One region of the Klebsiella sp. PK01 genome, then DNA from elsewhere that is predicted to be linked to it. Evidence: predicted binding sites of a transcription regulator. Region 1 holds the regulator's gene; each other region holds the start of a gene.
The links. Region 1 encodes LexA, which represses DNA repair genes until DNA is damaged. Its sites were predicted from a motif close to TNCTGTATGTACATACAGNA; they were not measured.
Positions count from the first base shown of each region.

Region 2: a site for LexA is predicted at 1,924-1,943, ahead of metR (HTH-type transcriptional regulator MetR). Genes of this name have one in related genera too.
Region 3: a site for LexA is predicted at 2,784-2,803, ahead of uvrB (excinuclease ABC subunit UvrB). Genes of this name have one in related genera too.

Region 1 is NZ_JBYEZM010000006.1:37,001-43,905, reverse strand. It holds gene AC22LX_RS19025 (quinone oxidoreductase) at 1-16, shown strand, start outside; gene pspG (envelope stress response protein PspG) at 209-451, opposite strand; gene dusA (tRNA dihydrouridine(20/20a) synthase DusA) at 593-1,591, opposite strand; gene AC22LX_RS19010 (cupin domain-containing protein) at 1,694-2,182, opposite strand; gene zur (zinc uptake transcriptional repressor Zur) at 2,297-2,812, shown strand; gene AC22LX_RS19000 (CsbD family protein) at 2,893-3,102, opposite strand; gene dinF (MATE family efflux transporter DinF) at 3,278-4,603, opposite strand; gene lexA (transcriptional repressor LexA) at 4,674-5,282, opposite strand; gene AC22LX_RS18985 (diacylglycerol kinase) at 5,405-5,773, opposite strand; gene plsB (glycerol-3-phosphate 1-O-acyltransferase PlsB) at 5,904-6,905, shown strand, end outside.
Region 2 is NZ_JBYEZM010000012.1:20,338-27,242, forward strand. It holds gene metE (5-methyltetrahydropteroyltriglutamate--homocysteine S-methyltransferase) at 1-1,857, opposite strand, end outside; gene metR (HTH-type transcriptional regulator MetR) at 1,975-2,928, shown strand; gene AC22LX_RS23835 (carboxylate/amino acid/amine transporter) at 2,816-3,715, opposite strand; gene yigL (sugar/pyridoxal phosphate phosphatase YigL) at 3,804-4,604, opposite strand; gene pldB (lysophospholipase L2) at 4,649-5,641, opposite strand; gene rhtB (homoserine/homoserine lactone efflux protein) at 5,751-6,371, shown strand; gene AC22LX_RS23855 (Rpn family recombination-promoting nuclease/putative transposase) at 6,533-6,905, shown strand, end outside.
Region 3 is NZ_JBYEZM010000004.1:570,267-577,171, forward strand. It holds gene bioF (8-amino-7-oxononanoate synthase) at 1-857, shown strand, start outside; gene bioC (malonyl-ACP O-methyltransferase BioC) at 841-1,596, shown strand; gene bioD (dethiobiotin synthase) at 1,589-2,269, shown strand; gene uvrB (excinuclease ABC subunit UvrB) at 2,880-4,895, shown strand; gene pmrB (two-component system sensor histidine kinase PmrB) at 5,101-6,198, opposite strand; gene pmrA (two-component system response regulator PmrA) at 6,203-6,874, opposite strand; gene eptA (phosphoethanolamine transferase EptA) at 6,871-6,905, opposite strand, start outside.

The DNA of each region.
Region 1 (6,905 bases):
CCTGCTGTTACCGTAACCGGATGAGATCGCCAGAAAAGTTTAGGGCCTCCTGACGGAGGCCCTGACTTTTTTGTTCGGCTGTATGTAGGGTACAGCACGATGAATTCGTTATCGCGCTAATAGTGACAGATTTAATACGCAATGCCTACGCTGTTTTATGCAAAATTACTCAGGTTGTGACACACCGCTCAATCCCCAAAATGATGGCTTAGTAGCGCCAACGATCTTCGCGGCGATAGCGGGTTGTGGTCGGCGATTTTATCGCCCGAATGACCCATACGACGGCCACCGCCAGCAGCAACCAGGGTAGCAGCTTAAACATTAATGCGAACAGGCCGCCAAAGAACATCAGCGCGGTGGCGACGACCAACGCGGCAATAATGCCAAGCAGCGAGATGCCGGTGACCAGCAGCATGACAAAAAAGCCAATAACAAATAAGAGTTCCAGCATGGTCTTCTCCCGAAATAAATAACCAGATAGCTGATTGGCTATTTCAAGAATCATGCCAGGTATAACTCATTGAATTAAAACACAACGCCCCGCAGCAGTGCTGTAGGGCGTGGCGAAATAGACCAGTTTTTAGCGAAAAGTTTAACGCTTATCGGCAACCAGCTTCAGCGCGTGTTCCAGCACGTTGATATCGGCGCCCGCTTTGTGGGCATTTTCACTCAGATAGCGACGCCACTGACGCGCGCCGGGGATCCCCTGGAACAATCCCAGCATATGGCGGGTGATATGGCCAAGATAGGTACCGTTGCTGAGCTCGCGCTCGATATAGGGGTACATTGCGCGCACCACCGCCACCGGATCGGCATCCGCGCCGTCGACGCCGAAAATCTCGCGATCCACAGAAGCCAGAATACCCGGGTTTTGATAGGCTTCACGCCCCACCATCACGCCGTCCATATGCTCAAGCTGCTGTTTAGCCTCTGCCAGAGATTTAATTCCGCCGTTAATCGCCATCGTCAGATGCGGAAAATCACGTTTCAGTTGCCAGACGCGCGGATAATCCAGCGGCGGAATTTCGCGGTTCTCTTTCGGACTCAGGCCGGAAAGCCAGGCTTTACGAGCGTGAATGATGAACATTTCACACTCCCCTTTGCCGGAGACGGTCTCAATGAAATCACACAGGAATTCATAGCTATCCCGATCGTCAATGCCAATACGGGTTTTTACCGTTACCGGGATCGACACCACGTCGCGCATCGCTTTGATGCAGTCCGCCACCAGCGCGGCGTTACCCATCAGACAAGCGCCAAACATCCCATTCTGCACGCGGTCAGAGGGGCAGCCGACGTTGAGGTTAATCTCGTCGTAGCCGCGCGCCTCGGCGAGCTTCGCGCAGTGCGCCAACGCCGCAGGATCGCTACCGCCCAACTGCAGCGCTACCGGATGTTCTTCTTCGCTATAGGCCAGGTAGTCGCCTTTACCGTGAATTATCGCGCCGGTGGTGACCATTTCGGTGTACAGCAGAGTATGGCGCGACAGCAGACGCAGGAAGTAGCGGCAATGTCTGTCGGTCCAATCGAGCATGGGCGCGATAGAAAAACGGTGGGCAGCAAAAGCGGTAGATGTGGATTCTGGCATCATGGCGAATAAATAAGCATCCGGGTAAAAAGGGGCGCTACTATAGCACAAACACCAACCACGGCGCATAACGTCGAACGCCACGCGCCATGGTCAAAATGCGGCCTATATTTTCCGCGGTTTGCCGTCGTGCGGGCCAAAGAACTGCGGAGGGTGATCCACCCAGCGATCCTGGCGAGTCGCGGCATAGCCCGGGTTCAACGGATAGTAGATGCGGTTGTGTTTTTTATTCGCCTCGCCAACGACCAGCAGCCGCACCTCCTGCTCGGTATTATTCAGGAAGGTATGACACACGCCAGTCCCCGCCGGAAAGCCGACGCTATCGCCCGGCTCCAGCTTCCATAGGTAGCCATTGATCCAGACTTCCGGAAAGCCTTCCAGCACGTAGATGAACTCTTCTTCATCGCTTTCCGCATGTGGATAAGAGGTTCTGCGTCCCGGCGGTAAGCGTTCATGATGGATGCCCAGCCGATTTAGCCGCAGGCCGCGGGCAAGAGGCGCGCCAATAGAAAACAGCTCGTGACTATCGGGGTAGGTGGAATCATCCGCACCTTCCAGTTCGCGCCAATGTCGAATGCAATCAGGTCGTTTCATCGTTTTCTCCCGAAAATGAGATACATCAGGTATAGCAAAGCTTGCAGGATCTCGGCGTTTTACCTGGTTCGTGATAAAGTAACAGTTTCAACATCACGCAACCAGAGGATGCTCATGGATAACACCACTTCGCAAGAAATGTTAGCGCAGGCTGAAAAGCTTTGCGTGCAACGTGGCGTACGCCTGACCCCGCAGCGTCTGGAAGTGTTGCGTCTGATGAGCCTGCAGCAAGGGGCGATTAGCGCCTACGATCTGCTGGATCTGCTGCGAGAAAAAGAGCCGCAGGCGAAGCCGCCCACGGTCTATCGCGCGCTGGAGTTTCTGCTGGAGCAAGGTTTTGTGCACAAAGTGGAATCGACCAACAGCTATGTACTGTGCCACCTTTTCGATCAGCCGACCCACAGTTCGGCGATGTTTATCTGCGATCGCTGCGGCGTGGTCAAAGAAGAGTGTGCGGAAGGCGTAGAAGATATTATGCATACGCTGGCGGCCAGAATGGGCTTCGCTCTACGGCATAATGTGATTGAAGCGCACGGCCTGTGCGCGGCCTGCGTGGAAGTCGAAGCGTGCAGCGCCCGCGAACACTGTCATCACGATCATACCATCCAGATTAAAAAGAAAGCCCGCTGAGTCGGGCGACATCAGCGGGAAGCTACGGCATATCACTATGCCGTTAGACAGGCATAAACAGGGGGTCAAAACCGCATTCGCTACCAGCGCGTATCGTTCTTACGCTCCCAGTCAGACACCTCTTTTTCGGCCTGATCTTTCGCGTAGCCGTAACGCTCCTGAATTTTACCGACTAGCTGATCGCGCTTCCCTTCAATGACCGTCATATCGTCATCGGTCAGTTTACCCCACTGTTCCTTGGCTTTACCTTTCAACTGTTTCCAGTTACCGCTGATTTCGTCTTTATTCATCATTACGTCCTCATGATTCGGTGGGTTAACAGCCCGTTTTGTTCCGGACATGGTAATAACTATAGATGACAATGCTGACACCGATTCGTTATTCGGAATTTTTAACCATCAGGCCAATTGAACACGCTGGGAGAATTTTCCCGGCTCGCGCTGCGCTCGGCCGGGCTATTTGCATTCAGGAGGGTGAATTAAACCAGGTGCCACGCTGCCAGTGGCGGCGCCAGATGAGCGCCAGCGAAAGCCCACGCAAAGCCAGGAACACGGCCAGCGCCAGCCACAGGCCGTGGTTGCCGAGCACGGGCACAGAGAGCAGCGTCACCGCAAATCCCGCAGCGGCCACCGCCATGCTATTACGCATCTCCGCGCCGCGCGTCGCGCCGATAAACATGCCATCCAGCAGATAACACCAGACGCCAATCACCGGCAGGATCAACTGCCAGAACAGATAGCGGTCGGCCAGCTGCTGCAATGATGGGATAGAGGTCAATAGCGCGATGATATGCTCACCGGCCACGCTGTAGATTAACGCGAACGCCAGCGCGACCATTCCCGACTGCCGACAGGCCGCGCGCCAGACTTCCAGCAGTTGGCTACCGTCACGCGCGCCGTAAGCCTGCCCGGAATGGGCTTCGACGGCATAGGCAAAACCGTCCAGCGCGTAAGCGGTAAAGGTCAGCATGGTCATCAGTACCGCATTGACCGCCACCACGTCGCTGCCAAGACGGGCGCCGAAGACGGTGATGGCGCCAAAACAGAGCTGCAGTAGCAGCGAACGCAGCATGATGTCGCGATTAAGCGCCAGCAGGCGCCGCATATTGCCGCGCCAGGCTTCCTTCAACATGGCAAGCGTCACGCCGCGCAGCGCCAGCACCCGTTTCGCCATCAGCAGGCCGATGATAAAGGTAGCGTATTCCGACAACGCCGTCGCCAGTGCCGCCCCCTGCACGTTCATATGCAGCCCCATCACCAGCCACAGATCGAGCACGATATTCAGCAAGTTGCCGACCACCAGCAGGATCACCGGGGCGCGGGCGTACTGCACGCCAAGCAGCCACCCCAACAGCACCAGGTTGGCCAACGACGCCGGGGCGCTAAGCCAGCGGATTTCGAGGAACCGTCTGGCCTGCTCCAGTACCGCCTCGCTGCCGCCGACAATATGTAGCGCGAGGTCAATGAGCGGCATGCGGAACAGAACAATGAGCAGCCCGGCGGCCAGCGCCAGGATCAGCGGTTGCACCAGAGCGCGCGCCAGCCGCTGCGGATCTTTGGCGCCGTAGGCCTGAGCGGTTAAGCCAGTGGTGCTCATTCGCAGGAACAACAGCAGCATAAAGAGGAAACTGGTGGCCGTCGCGCCGACGGCGACGCCGCCAAGGTATACGGGGCTATCAAGATGGCCGACAACGGCGGTATCGACCAGCCCCAACAGCGGAACGGTAATGTTCGAGAAAATCATCGGTAGCGCGAGGCGCCACAGTGCTTTATCGGCGGCGTTGAGCAGCATGCAGAGGGACCAGACAGAGGAGGAACATCGCAGCGTCATGCATCATGATGACGCTGCGTTAGGACGGGAGTTACAGCCACTCACCGTTACGGATCACGCCGACGGCCAAACCTTCAATGGTGAAGCTCTGCTGGCGCAGATCGACGACGATCGGGGAAAACTCGCTATTTTCCGGCAGCAGTTCAACGACGTTGCCCTGCTTTTTCAGACGTTTTACGGTGACTTCTTCATCGATACGCGCGACGACGACCTGGCCGTTACGCACGTCCTGAGTTTTATGTACCGCCAGCAGATCGCCGTCTAGGATACCGATGTCTTTCATCGACATCCCGCTAACGCGCAGCAGGAAGTCGGCATTTGGTTTAAACATCGCCGGGTCAACCTGGTAGTGACCTTCAATATGCTGCTGCGCCAGCAGCGGTTCGCCTGCGGCGACGCGGCCGATCAGCGGCAGTCCGTGTTCTTCTTCCGTCAGCAGACGAATGCCGCGTGAAGCGCCGGAGACGATTTCAATCGCGCCTTTACGCGCCAGCGCTTTGAGGTGTTCTTCCGCCGCGTTTGGGGAACGGAACCCCAAGCGCTGAGCAATTTCCGCACGCGTCGGCGGCATGCCCGTTTGGCTGATGTGATCCCGGATGAGATCAAACACCTCTTGCTGCCTGGTCGTTAACGCTTTCATTCCGCCCCCTGGGTGTATATACAGTTATGCTGTGAGTATATACAGCTAATGGTGATTTTGGAACCACATATCATATAAAAATCAGGAGATTCTTTGCGTTTTGCGAGCGTTGCCGACAAGACTTAGCGGTAATGCGACCACAACAGCATAGTCCAGGTGATCAACGCGATGATTATCGCCAGCAGTACCGCCGCCGAGCCCATATCCTTGGCGCGCCCGGAAAGTTCATGATGCTCAGGCCCGATACGGTCAACCACCGCTTCAATCGCGCTGTTAAGAATTTCGACTATCATCACTAACAGGACCGAGCCAATGAGCAGGACTCGCGTAATGATATCGACATCCAGCCAGCAGGCTATCGCCACGGCTACAATGGCGGCGACGCCTTCCTGGCGGAAAGCGGCTTCGTTCACCCACGCCGCGCGGAAACCTTTCCAGGAATAACCTGCTGCTTTAATGATTCTGGTTAACCCAGTGGTATTATTGGCCATCAAAAAGAACCTTTTAATGTAAATGACGTCGCTGAGTGTACGTGTTTGCCGTGTGACAACGGAAATTTTGTACGCTTTCTGTTATTCTTGCCGCGCATTTGCATGATTAACCAGAGGCTTCACATCGTTTATGTCCGGCTGGCAACGAATTTACTATAAATTACTGAATTTACCATTACGGGTGCTGGTAAAAAGCAAGTCTATTCCGGCAGAACCTGCTCAGGAATTAGGGCTCGATACCTCGCGTCCGATAATGTACGTCTTGCCTTATAACTCCAAGGCGGACCTGCTGACCCTGCGCGCCCAGTGCCTGGCGCATGACTTACCCGACCCTTTTGAACCGCTGGAAATCGACGGCACCCTGCTGCCGCGCTACGTTTTCATCCACGGCGGCCCGCGCGTGTTTACCTACTACACGCCGAAAGAGGAGTCCATTAAGCTGTTCCACGACTACCTAGATCTGCACCGTAATCATCCCGATCTTGACGTGCAAATGGTGCCGGTCTCGGTGATGTTCGGCCGCGCCCCGGGTCGCGAAAAAGGCGAAGAGAATCCGCCGCTACGCATGCTTAACGGTATTCAGAAATTCTTCGCCGTCTCCTGGCTTGGCCGCGATAGCTTCGTGCGTTTCTCGCCTTCTGTCTCTCTGCGCCGCATGGCGGATGAGCACGGTACCGATAAAATCATCGCCCAGAAGCTGGCCCGCGTGGCGCGTATGCACTTCGCCCGTCAACGTCTGGCCGCCGTCGGCCCGCGTCTCCCTGCCCGCCAGGATCTGTTCAATAAGCTGCTGGCATCGAAAGCTATCGCCCGCGCGGTAGAAGATGAAGCGCGCAGCAAGAAGATTTCTCACGAGAAGGCCCAGCAGAACGCCATCGCGCTGATGGAAGAGATTGCCGCTAACTTCTCTTATGAAATGATCCGCCTGACTGACCGTATTCTCGGCTTCACCTGGAACCGTCTGTATCAGGGGATTAACGTGCATAACGCCGAGCGCGTACGCCAGCTGGCGCATGACGGCCATGAGATTGTCTATGTGCCCTGTCACCGTAGCCACATGGACTACCTGCTGCTCTCTTATGTGCTTTATCATCAGGGGCTGGTGCCGCCGCATATCGCCGCCGGCATAAAC
Region 2 (6,905 bases), on a different contig from region 1:
CTGTAAATAAGCATCCCAATCGCTGCGTTTCAGCGGCAGACCTTCGCGCAGTGCCGGTTCATCAATCTGGATAATACCGATACCGGCCGCCTCCAGATCCTCCACTTCATCGCGCAGCGCCAGCGCAATCTGCTTCGCGATTGTTTCACGGCTGACATCCTCGCGCGGGAAGGACCAGCACAGAATGGTTACCGGACCGGTCAACATGCCTTTGACCGGCTTGTCGGTAAGAGACTGCGCGTACTTCGCCCATTCGACGGTGATCGCTTGCGGACGGCTGACATCGCCGATAACCACCGGCGGCTTCACGCAGCGAGAGCCATAGCTTTGCACCCAACCGTTTTGCGTGAAGATGAAACCGTCCAGATGCTCACCGAAATACTCCACCATGTCGTTTCGCTCGGCTTCTCCGTGCACCAGCACGTCTAAACCCAGACGTTCTTGTTCGACGATCGCCTGCTTAATATGTTCGGCAATACCCGTCCGATAATGGCTGGCGTCAAGATTGCCCTTTTTGAAGTCCAGACGTAGGGTACGAATTTCGGTTGTCTGCGGGAATGAACCGATCGTCGTCGTCGGCCATGCTGGCAGGTTAAAGCGTTTGCGCTGCGCCTGTGCGCGCTCGGCATAAGGGCTGGTGCGCTGGCTGTCCTGAGCAGTGATTGCCGCCAGCCTTTTTTCCACTGCCGCGTTGTGTACGCGAGTCGAATGGCGACGAGCCTGAATTGGCGCGCTCCACGCCTCGATCGCCGTCGTATCACCGCTGTTCAGCGCGTCGCGTAGCAGCGCCAGTTCGCCGCACTTCTGCAGGGCGAAAGCAAACCAACTTTTTACTTCGGCATCAAGACGGGTCTCTACGCTCAGATCGATCGGGCTATGCAGCAAGGAGCAGGAAGAGGCTACCCATAGCTCACGTTGACCGACAAGCGACTTAATTTGCGCATATTTTTCCGTGAGATCGGCGCGCCAGACGTTACGACCATTGATCAGCCCGGCGGATAACAGCCAGTCGGCCGGCAGGCGTTTATGTAGTTCAGCCACCTCATCTTTGCCGTGCACCAGATCGACGTGTAGCCCCTGTACCGGCAGCGCGGTGATAACATCAAGGTTGTCGGTGATCCCTTCAAAATAGGTAGTCAGCAGTAGTTTTACCTGCCCCTGCAGGGCTTCATAAGCCGGTTTAAAGGCATCCAGCCATGCTTGCGGCAGCTCCAGAACCAGCGCCGGCTCATCAATCTGCACCCACTCAATGCCGCGCTTCGTCAGCTCGCCCAGTACCTGCTGGTAAACCGGAAGGATATCGTTCAACAGGCTTAGACGATCAAACTGTTCGCCTTTTACTTTGCCCAGCCACAGATAGGTTACCGGCCCCAGTAGTACAGGCTTAATCTTGTGGCCCAGCGCCAGCGCTTCGTCCACTTCATCCAGCAGTTGGGTCCAGCTCAGCTTGAACTGTTGGCCCTGGACAAATTCCGGCACCATGTAGTGATAGTTGGTGTTGAACCACTTGGTCATTTCCGCGGCGGCAGCGGGTTGACCGGTCGGCGCGCGGCCGCGACCAATGCGGAACAGGGTATCGATATCGACGGTGCCGTCTTTGTTCTGATGACGAGCCGGCACGTTGCCCAGCAGCAGGCTGGTGGTCAGAACATGGTCGTACCAGGCAAAATCGCCCACCGGCAGCAGATCAATGCCCGCCTGTTTCTGCTGCTCCCAGTGACGAGCGCGCAGATCGCGACCTACCGCCAGCAGCTCTTCACGCGTGGCGTTGCCCGCCCAGTAGCTCTCTTGCGCTTTTTTCAGCTCGCGGCGAAGGCCAACGCGAGGAAAACCGAGGGTGTGATTGAGGATTGTCATGTTATGCCCCTTATGGAATTTTTTATATTTAGCCATCCAGATGTTTACACCGCTATAATTCGCAAGTACTGTATATTCCTCAAGCGCAAATTATTCATGCCGAAGTGAAGGACATTCATGATCGAGATTAAACACCTGAAAACGCTACAGGCGTTGCGGAACAGCGGTTCGCTGGCGGGCGCGGCGGCAGCCCTGCACCAAACCCAGTCGGCCCTGTCCCACCAGTTTAGCGATCTGGAACAGCGCCTTGGCTTCCGTTTATTTGTGCGTAAAAGCCAGCCGCTGCGCTTTACGCCGCAAGGGGAAATTCTGCTGCAGTTAGCCAATCAGGTGCTGCCGCAGATCGCCCGCGCGTTGCAGGACTGCAACGAACCTCAGCAGACCCGTCTGCGGCTGGCGATCGAGTGCCATAGCTGCATTCAGTGGCTCACCCCGGCGCTGGAAAGCTTCCGCGCCCGCTGGCCGCTGGTGGAGGTTGATTTTCAGTCCGGCGTCACTTTTGACCCGCAGCCAGCCCTGCAGCAGGGCGAACTCGATCTGGTGATGACCTCAGATATTTTGCCGCGTAGCGGCCTGCACTATTCACCGATGTTTGATTATGAAGTTCGTCTGGTGTTAGCTCCGGAACATCCGCTGGCGGCGAAAACGCGCATCTCGCCGGAAGATCTGGCTGCGGAAACGTTACTGATTTATCCGGTACAGCGCGGGCGACTGGATATCTGGCGCCACTTCCTGCAACCGGCGGGGATCAGCCCGCAGTTGAAAAGCGTCGATAACACGCTGCTGCTGATTCAGATGGTCGCCGCGCGAATGGGTATTGCCGCCCTGCCGCACTGGGTGGTGGAAAGTTTTGAACGCCAGGGTTTGATTGTCACCAAAACCCTGGGAGAAGGACTGTGGAGCCGGCTGTACGCCGCGGTGCGCGATGGCGAGCAACGCCAGCCGGTAACAGAAGCGTTTATTCGCTCAGCGCGGAATCACGCTTGCGATCATCTGCCGTTTGTACGGAGTGCGGAGCGACCCAGCGGCGATGGACCCATAGCGAAGCCAGGATTACCAGCGCGCCAATGATAAAGCTCGGCCAGTGAGGCTGCTCCTGCCAGATAGCAAGGTTAACCAGCAGCCCGGCGGGGACGTGAACGTTATTCATGATCCCCAACGTACCGGCATCCACCTGCGTCGCGCCGTAGTTCCACATGAAGTAACCCAACCCGGAAGCGACCACGCCCAGCCATACCAGAACCCCCCACTGCAGACCGGTGGACGGCAACCTCTGCGGATTGCCCAGCATAAACCACGCCGCTACCGCCACGATAAAGGCGCCGGCATAGAACCAGGCAAAGGCATTGTGTTGCGGCATTGGACGGACTTCCATCAGACGCTTGTAGCCCACCATACCGATGGCGAAACAGATATTCGACAGCTGCACCAGCAATAGCCCGGTCCAGAAGTGATCGCTGACTTTGTCATAGCGGATGATCGCCGCCCCTAACACCGCCAGCGCCGCGCTAAGCAGATAGCCCCAGCGTAGTTTACGGCCGCTGATCAGATCGTAAATCAGGGTGATATACAGCGGGGTAAAGACCGTAAACAACAGAAATTCGGAGACTGTCAGATAGAGATAGGCGCGGAAAGCCAGCAAATACATAATCCCAAGCTGCATCACTCCTACCAACATGTAGAGCACGATGGTACGCGGAGGCTGGCCGCGCGTACGCAGAAAAGGCAGGAACACCAGCGCTGCCAGGCCCACGCGCATCAGCACGCAAAAATAGCTATCGACGCTACCGGCAAGGTATTCGCCAATCAGGCTAAACGAAAAGGCCCACAGGATAGTGGTGATAATTAATAGCGCCACAATGGTCGTCTCATTGAATAAAGAACAGGCATTGTAGCGGAGAGAGAGGTTGACGACTGACCAGTTATTAGCCAATCGTCAATCTTTATCAATCGAGGTACAGCTTGCGCAGGTAATGCGGTACAGCATCATCGGCGTTGCTGCCGATCACTTCCAGCTCCGGATGCAAGTCCTTCAACCGCTGATGGGCGTTCGCCATGATGCAGCCTTTACCGGCCATCGACAGCATCTCGGCGTCGTTCATGCCGTCGCCAAAGGCGATACACTCTTTGAGGCTGTAGCCAAGCATTTTCGCGACGGCCTCCAGCGCATGCCCTTTCGATACACCGCCGGCCATCACTTCAAGGCAGGTCAACGTGGAGAAACTCACATTCACGCGGTCGCCCCAGCGCGCGTTGATAGCCTGCTCAAGCGGCAGCAAATGTTCATGATCTTCACAGGTGAAGAAAACTTTGCTGATGCCATCCGCATCCAGCTCGCCCGGTTCATAAAGCTTGTAGTTGAATACCGCCTCTTTGAAGAAGCGCATCTCTTCCGGGCGATGGCGATTCATAAACCATTCATCTTCACGATAGACGTTGGTCACAATCTTCACATCGTTACGCACCATCTCAAACAGATCGCTGGCGATATCGCGGTCGAGGTTATGGGCGAAGATTTGTTTTCCTTCGCTATCGTGTACGCGGGCGCCGTTAGAGGTGATCATGTACGACTTAATGCCGAGATTATCGCGGATCTGTCCCACATCGATATAGTGACGACCAGTGGCGAAAACGAAATTTATCCCGCGCGCGGTGAGTAGCTTCAGCGTTTCTTTGGCATAGGGGGTGAGGAAATGGTCGGGGGAAAGCAGCGTGCCATCTAAATCAGACGCAACAACCTGGTACATAAAAAATTTAACCTCTAAGCAGGGCGACGAGATCTATCGTCGGATTAAGTATGTCGATTGAAAAAATCGACGATGGCATTTAGCGCGACTGAGCGCATAGCGTCCTTTTCAAAAAGGATCTCGTGATATGCCCCTTCAATAACGAGCGGCTTATCGCCTTCACAAGGGTGTCCGGCAGCGGAACGGAGTTCGCAATAGCGGTCGTGCATCAGGTTATCGACCACCCTTTCATCCTCGGCCTGAATCAATAGCGTCGGAGTCGTATCTTTCTCGACGCCAGCCAATATCTCTTCACCGGCCAGAATACCTTCGCGCACCCAGTGATAGGTCGGCCCGCCGACGCGCAGCCGCGGATCGTCAGCATAAAAACGCAGGTTGCGACGATAGCGCTGACGGCTATGAGTCAATACATTGAGCGAAAACGGCAGCGCCCGCCAGCGGCCCGTACCGATGGCATACTCTTCACGAATACGCTGATGGCCCTCAGCCCAGTCGAGAATATGGCGCACCATCCAGTCCGGCAGGCGCATGATGATGCCAAACATTGGCGCGCATAAGGCAATGGCGTCGCAATGCTGCCGGTGACGCTGCAAGAACAGCGTGGCAATGGCGCCGCCCATCGAGTGGGCGAGAATAAAACGTTTACGCCAGTGGCCGGGCACCACTTCCTGCTGCCAAAGCGCAGCCAGATCGTCAACATAGTCGCTAAAGCGCACAACATGACCGCGGTGGGTATCAGACAGCAACCTACCTGAGCGCCCCTGACCGCGGTGATCGATAATCATTACGTCAAAGCCGCTGTGGAAGAGATCGTAGGCTAGTTCGGCGTACTTCACGTAGCTTTCGATGCGGCCGGGGCAAATAACCACCAGCCGGTCATTATTTGCGGCGCAAAAGCGCACAAAGCGTACCGGAACCTTATCGACGCCCGTAAATTCAGCTTCTTCCCGCTGATGCCAAAAATCCGTCAGCGGCCCCATGGTAAAGGCCGCAAACGCGTTTTCTCGTGTGTCCCAGTCCTTTTGCTGCCCAAACATCGGGTTTACACCCCTGTTAACCGCTGAAAATCGTTTTTTTGTCGCACATCACACAATGCTGATGCAATAGCGTATTGTGGCATAAAAATAGACAATCAGGGAGATTCTCATGACCTTCGAGTGGTGGTTCGCTTATCTGCTGACATCAATCATTCTCAGCCTGTCGCCGGGTTCCGGCGCGATTAATACCATGACCACATCCATCAACCACGGCTATCGCGGCGCGGCAGCCTCTATTGCCGGCCTGCAAACCGGATTGGCCATTCATATCGTGCTGGTTGGCGTCGGTCTGGGCACGCTCTTCTCACGCTCGGTACTGGCATTTGAAGTGTTGAAATGGGCGGGCGCGGCTTATCTTATCTGGCTGGGGATCCAGCAATGGCGGGCGGCGGGTTCAATCGACCTGAATACGCTGGCGCGCACTCAAAGCCGCGGTAAGCTCTATAAACGCGCGGTGTTCGTCAATCTGACCAACCCCAAAAGTATCGTCTTCCTCGCCGCGCTGTTTCCCCAGTTCATCGTCCCGCATCAGCCGCAGGTGATGCAGTACCTGGTACTTGGCGTCACCACCATTGTGGTCGATATCATTGTGATGATCGGTTACGCGACGCTGGCGCAGCGCATTGCGGCCTGGATTAAAGGTCCGAAGCAGATGAAGGCGCTGAATAAAGTGTTTGGTTCGCTGTTTATGCTGGTGGGAGCGCTGCTCGCTTCCGCCCGTCATGCCTGAAACTGGAATGGCGCTCGCACAGCTCGAGGCCACTTGCGGCCGTAGTCGTATTATCACGCGTGCTGGCGCGAAAAGATGAAAGAGACTTTATCCGCGCGCTGTCGGCCCCGCCTTTTCAGTGCCAGAATGCCACCATTGGGTTTCTTCACGGATGAACGAAAATGGCGGAAACGGCAACCCCTCATGATGCAGTCTTTAAGACCTTTTTGTCGCGGGTCGAAACGGCGCGCGATTTTATCGAGATCCACCTTCCGCCGGCGTTAATTCAGGTTTGCAAACTGGATACGCTACGACTGGAATCTGGGAGTTTCCTGGAGGATGACCTGCGGCCCTATTACAGCGACATTCTGTATTCACTGGAGACAACGCGCGGCCAGGGTTATGTCCATGTTCTGATAGAACACCAAAGTTCACCCGATAAACTGATGGCATTCCGTCTAATGCGCTACGCCATCGCCGCCATGCAGAGGCATCTGGAGAATGGTCATAAAACGTTACCACTGGTGATTCCCATTCTCTTTTATCAAGGACGCC
Region 3 (6,905 bases), on a different contig from region 1:
GCGCGTTGCTGTTTATCTCCGGCTTTGCCGCGAATCAGGCGTTGATTGCCGCGCTGGCGGAAAAAGACGATCGGATTGTGGCCGATCGCCTGAGCCATGCCTCCCTGCTGGAGGCGGCAAGCCTCAGCCCGGCGCAGCTGCGCCGCTTTACCCACAATGACCCGCAACAGCTCGCTCAACTGCTGGCGAAACCGCTGGACGGCCAGCAGTTAGTCGTTACCGAAGGGATTTTCAGCATGGACGGCGACAGCGCGCCGCTGGCTGACATTCAGGCGGCAGCCCGCAGCGCCGGAGCATTATTACTGGTTGATGATGCTCACGGAATCGGGGCGATTGGCGATGAAGGGCGCGGAAGCTGTCATACGCAGGCGGTTCGTCCGGAGCTGCTGGTAGTCACCTTCGGCAAGGCGTTTGGGGTAAGCGGCGCGGCGGTACTGTGCAATGAATCGATGGCCGACTATCTGCTGCAGTTTGCCCGTCATCTTATCTACAGCACCGCGATGCCGCCGGCGCAGGCGGTGGCGCTGAGCGCGGCCCTGCGGGTCATTCGCAGCGATGAGGGCCAGCAGCGGCGGGAAATCTTGAGCGCCCGCATCCGTCAGTTCCGCGCAGGAATGGGCGATGTTGCGCTGGGGCTGACCGATTCCCGGAGCGCGATTCAGCCGCTGATTGTCGGCGACAACGCGCGAGCGCTGGCCCTGGCCTCCAGCCTACGCGGGGCCGGCTGTTGGGCTACCGCTATTCGCCCGCCGACGGTTCCCGTCGGCGGCGCTCGCCTGCGCCTGACTCTGACTGCCGCTCATCAGGCTGAGGACATTGCTCGTTTACTGGAGGTGCTGCATGACCACGGTGAATAAGCTGGCGGTCGCCGCGGCGTTTGGTCGGGCGGCCAGCGGCTATACGCAACATGATGAGCTGCAGCGCCGCAGCGCTGAATTGCTGCTGCGCCAGTTGGCGCGGAGCGATTTTTCCCGGGTGCTCGATGCCGGCTGCGGCCCCGGCAGCATGAGCCGTTACTGGCGCGAAGCGGGAAGCGAAGTTACCGCGCTGGATCTCTCCGCCGGGATGCTGGCGCAGGCGCAACGCAACGACGCCGCGCAGCATTATCTGCAGGGCGATATCGAAGCGCTGCCGCTGCCGGATGCCTGCTTCGATCTGGCATGGAGTAACCTGGCGGTGCAGTGGTGTGACGAGCTAAGCGCGGCAATCGGCGAGCTGTACCGGGTGGTGCGGCCCGGCGGGCGAGTAGCGTTCACCACGTTGCTCGCCGGATCGCTACCGGAACTCAATCAAGCGTGGCGGGCGGTCGACGACCATCCCCATGCTAACCGTTTTCTCAGCGAACAGGCGGTAAGGGCGGCGCTGAGCGGCCTGCGCGCCGAAGGCGTCGTGCATCAGATTAGCTTACCGTTCGCCGACGCGTTAAGCGCCATGCGCTCGCTAAAGGGCATTGGCGCCACCCATTTACACCAGGGGCGGTCGTCTGCGCCGCTTAGCCGCGGCAAGCTGCGCGAACTGCAGCTGGCCTGGCCGCAACAGCAGGGCCAGTGCCCGCTGACGTATCATCTTTTTACAGGAGTCATTGAACGTGACTAAACGTTTCTTCGTTACCGGAACCGATACTGAAGTCGGTAAAACGGTCGCCAGCAGCGCGCTGCTGCAGGCGGCGAATCAGCTGGGATTTAACACCGCGGGCTATAAGCCGGTGGCTTCCGGTAGCGACCTGACCGCACACGGGTTACGCAATGAAGATGCGCTGGCCCTGCAGCGCAATAGCCGGGTAGCGCTGCGCTATGAACAGGTTAACCCTTATACCTTTGCCGAGCCGACCTCGCCGCATATTATTAGCGCCGATGAAGGACGACCAATCGCCGCGACCACGCTTTCCTGCGGCTTACGCGAGCTGGAACGCCTGGCCGATTGGGTGCTGGTGGAAGGGGCGGGCGGCTGGTTTACGCCGCTCTCGGAAACCCTGACCTTCGCCGACTGGGCGCAGCAGGAACAACTGCCGGTGATTTTAGTCGTCGGCGTTAAACTTGGCTGTATCAATCACGCGATGCTCACCGCCCAGGCGGTACGCAAGGCAGGGCTGCCGCTGGTGGGCTGGATCGCCAACGATATCCAGCCGCCGGGTAAACGCCATCGCGAATATCTGCAAACCTTAATGCGGGTATTGCCAGCGCCGCTGCTGGGGGAAATTCCCTGGCTTGCCGACGCATCGCAGCGTAAGGATCTCGCGCAGTACCTGGATCTGAGCCCACTGCAATAATCCCGCATAAGCCTGCGAGACGGCTCTATTTTTTGTTGACAGGACGATGAAATGTGGTCCAGAAAACGCAAAAAATCCAGCCGTCTTTAGCTGATAAATATCAAAAAAAATTCGATAATTTTTTTTAGTCGCGGGCTTTGGTCCGATGAGACTTTTCTGCCGGGTGGCAGACCTCGCGGCCTGCAGACAGTTATCCACTATTCCTGTGGATAACCTTGTGTATTAGAGTTAGAAAACTTGCGGTAAGCTAGAGAGTACGCGGCCTGCGAGCAAATTGGCGCGAAACCCGTCTTTTGGTAAATTATGTTTTATTTCAGCAAGTTAAATAAAAGCAATGGCTGTCAGAAAAGTGTCACCGGCTGCCATAAAAGATTCATTACCTTGCTTGACAAATGTTAAATGATAAATGTTTCTGGGGATAACCACACAGGCTGGTGGATTATTCCGCAAAGCGCGCATTTTACGCCCGCCGTCAGAGTACAACGCGTCCGTTTACCGCCATACAATAATGCGATACTGTTTTTATATCCAGTATTATTTATTGGCAAAAGTCAAACTGAAGGGTAGAATTAAACACCTGCTGGCCAATCCCATCTTCAGGTCCTGAAATATGAGCAAACCGTTCAAGCTGCACTCCGCATTCCGTCCTTCCGGCGATCAGCCCGAAGCCATCCGCCGCCTGGAAGAGGGGCTGGAAGATGGCCTTGCGCATCAGACCCTGCTTGGGGTAACCGGTTCGGGGAAAACCTTCACCATCGCCAACGTTATCGCTGATTTACAGCGCCCGACGATGGTGCTGGCGCCGAACAAAACCCTGGCGGCGCAGCTGTATGGCGAGATGAAAGAGTTCTTTCCCGAGAATGCGGTGGAGTATTTTGTCTCCTATTACGATTATTATCAGCCTGAAGCCTACGTTCCGAGCTCGGATACCTTTATCGAAAAAGACGCCTCGGTGAACGAACACATTGAGCAGATGCGTCTGTCGGCCACCAAAGCGCTGCTCGAACGGCGCGACGTGGTGGTGGTGGCTTCGGTTTCCGCCATCTACGGTCTTGGCGATCCGGATCTGTATCTGAAGATGATGCTGCACCTGACCACCGGCATGCTGATCGATCAGCGGGCGATCCTGCGCCGGCTGGCCGAACTGCAATACACCCGCAACGATCAGGCCTTCCAGCGCGGCACTTTCCGCGTGCGCGGCGAGGTTATCGATGTCTTCCCGGCGGAATCCGATGATATCGCGCTGCGTATTGAACTGTTTGACGAAGAGGTCGAACGGCTATCGCTGTTTGACCCGCTGACCGGCCACGTTGAATCGTCCATTCCACGCTATACCATCTATCCGAAAACCCACTACGTTACGCCGCGCGAGCGTATCGTTCAGGCGATGGAAGAGATCAAAGACGAGCTCGCTGACCGCCGCAAGGTACTGCTGGCGAACAACAAACTGCTTGAAGAGCAGCGGCTGAGCCAGCGCACTCAGTTCGACCTCGAGATGATGAACGAGCTGGGCTACTGCTCGGGAATTGAGAACTACTCGCGCTTTCTCTCCGGCCGCGGGCCGGGCGAGCCGCCGCCGACGCTGTTCGACTACCTGCCGGCGGATGGCCTGCTGGTTATCGATGAATCGCACGTGACTATCCCGCAAATCGGCGGTATGTACCGCGGCGACCGGGCGCGTAAAGAGACGCTGGTGGAATATGGCTTCCGCCTGCCGTCGGCGTTGGATAACCGGCCGATGAAGTTCGAAGAGTTTGAAGCGCTGGCGCCGCAGACTATCTACGTTTCGGCGACGCCGGGCGCCTATGAGCTGGAAAAATCCGGCGATGAGGTGGTAGATCAGGTCGTCCGCCCAACCGGGCTGCTGGATCCGGTCATCGAGGTGCGTCCGGTGGCGACGCAGGTCGACGATCTGTTATCAGAAATCCGTACCCGTGCGGCGATTAATGAGCGCGTACTGGTGACGACGCTGACCAAACGCATGGCGGAAGATTTAACCGAATACCTGGAAGAGCACGGCGAGCGGGTGCGCTATCTGCACTCCGATATCGATACCGTCGAGCGCATGGAAATTATTCGCGATCTTCGTCTTGGCGAGTTCGACGTGCTGGTGGGTATCAACCTGCTGCGCGAAGGGCTGGATATGCCGGAAGTATCGCTGGTGGCGATACTTGATGCCGATAAAGAGGGCTTCCTGCGTTCCGAGCGATCGCTTATCCAGACCATCGGCCGCGCGGCGCGTAACGTTAACGGCAAGGCGATCCTTTACGGCGATAAAATCACGCCATCGATGGCGAAGGCGATCGGTGAAACCGAACGCCGCCGCGAGAAGCAGCAGCGTTATAACGAAGAGCACGGTATTGTGCCGCAGGGGCTTAATAAGAAAGTGGTCGATATTCTGGCGCTGGGTCAGAACATCGCGAAGACCAAAGCCAAAGGCCGCGGTAAAGCCCGTTCTCCGGTGGAAGCCGATAGCGTCGAACTGACGCCGAAAGCGCTGCAGCAGAAGATCCACGAGCTGGAAGGGCAAATGATGCAGCACGCGCAGAACCTTGAGTTTGAGGAAGCGGCACAGATTCGCGATCAATTGCATCAGCTACGCGAACTGTTTATTGCGGCATCGTGAGGGCGATACGGGGAACGGTTAAAAAATGACGGCAATGCGTAATTTGCAATTGCCGTCACGCTATTATCTTAGGATCTTAATGTTGGCTTAATTTTCTTCAGCCAAACTATCCTCAGTTTAATGAGGATAGCGCCATGCAAAAACTGACTAACCGTGAATATCTGGCCATTGCGACCGCCTTTGTGATTGTGGTCGCCTTCTTCCATCAATGGGTATTAACCTTCTGACGCGAACTGCGCGGGAACAGCACCCAGGCTCGGACGCCCGGCCCGGGCTGGCGGTTATGCAAAAAGAATTGCGCATCGTGAAGTTGAGCGATGCGGGTGACAATGCTTAAACCGAGGCCTATTCCGCCATAGCGGCTGTCCATGCGGACAAATGCTTTACTCAGTTCGCCGCTCTTGGCCTCATCAATGCCCGGCCCTTCATCTTCTACTGCCAGAATCGGCGTATTTCCCGGTTTTACCGAAATCTTAATCTTCGACCCCGCGGGGCTATAGCGGTGCGCATTCTCCACCAGATTGCGTAAAATCACCCGCGCCAGCGTCGCATCTCCGGAAATGAGATCCTCGCCTGCGCCGCTTTCTATCTCCAGGGTCTGCTGGCGCGCTTCGAGCATTGTTTTCAGCTCATCCTGCAGGGGCTCAACCACATCTTCGCCCAAATGAACCTGCTGGTAACTCCCGGCGGAAAACGACTGCCCAACGCGCGCCAGTTGTAGCAGCTGAGAAATGCTGTTGGTCATCTGATCGAGACGTTGAATTAAGGGATCAACGCTGACGCCGTGAACCTTCGCCAGCAGTTCCAGATGCAGGCGCAGCCCGGCAAGAGGGGTACGCAGTTCGTGGGCGACGTCGGCGGTAAACAGACGCTCGCGATCGAGCGTCATGGTCAGCCGCGACACCAGTTGGTTAATCGCCATGGTCACTGCGGTCACTTCCGGCACCGACTCCTGCAGAATAATGGGTTGCAGATTATCCGGCGTCCGGCTTTCCAGCTCGCTCTGCAGGTTTGATAGCGGACGGGTGATTTTCTTCACCGCCACCAGGCTGATATACAGCGCCAGCCCGATGATCAGCAGGCTGGGTATCAGCAGGCTGGCGACCGCCTCGCGTACCTCATGCTCGACGTGCCTTTGATTGTTATGACCCTCAATGGCGCTGGCAACCAGCAGCTGGATTTGCTCTTTGCTTTCATGCCATAGCCAAAATACGCTGATCAGCTGGCAGACCACCAGAATCGCGCCGATGGTCAGCAGCAGGCGGTGGCGCATGGTCCAGGTTTCGGTCGCAAACAGTGCCATAGCGTTATTCTGACTCCGTATTATTCACCAGCATGTAGCCAAAGCCGCGGACGGTGCGGATCCGCGCTTTACCAATCTTGTCGCGCAGATTATGAATATGCACTTCGAGGGTATTGGTGGCCGGTTCGTTATCCCAGCTGTAGATATCATTGTAGAGAATTTCGCGATGCACCGGGCTGCCGGCCTTCATCATCAGGCGCGAGAGCAGGGCATACTCTTTTGGCGTCAGCTCCAGCGATTCGCCGGCCTGCCACACCTGACGACGGGTAACATTAAGGCGCAGGTTGCCGACGGTCAGCTCATTATCGCCCTGATTATTATGACGACGCAGCAGCGCGCGAATGCGGGCGTTGAGCTCTTCAAGCGCGAAAGGTTTCACCAGGTAATCGTCAGCGCCGGTATCCAGCCCGCTGATGCGGTCGCCCACGGTATCGCGGGCGGTGAGGATGAGCACCGGCTGGGTGAATTTCTCCCGGCGCATACGCGCCAGGAAATGCAGACCGTCTTCATCCGGCAGGCCCAGGTCGAGCACCACCAGACTGTAATGGTTGCTGGCTAGCGACAGCGCGGCTTCGTGCGCGGTGGCGACGCCATCGCAGACATAGCCTTCGCTTTGCATGGCCAGGATTAACCCTTGTAACAGGAGCGCATCGTCTTCAATGACTAAGATTTTCATCTGCCGGTCTCTCTACATGGCGTTAAAAGGT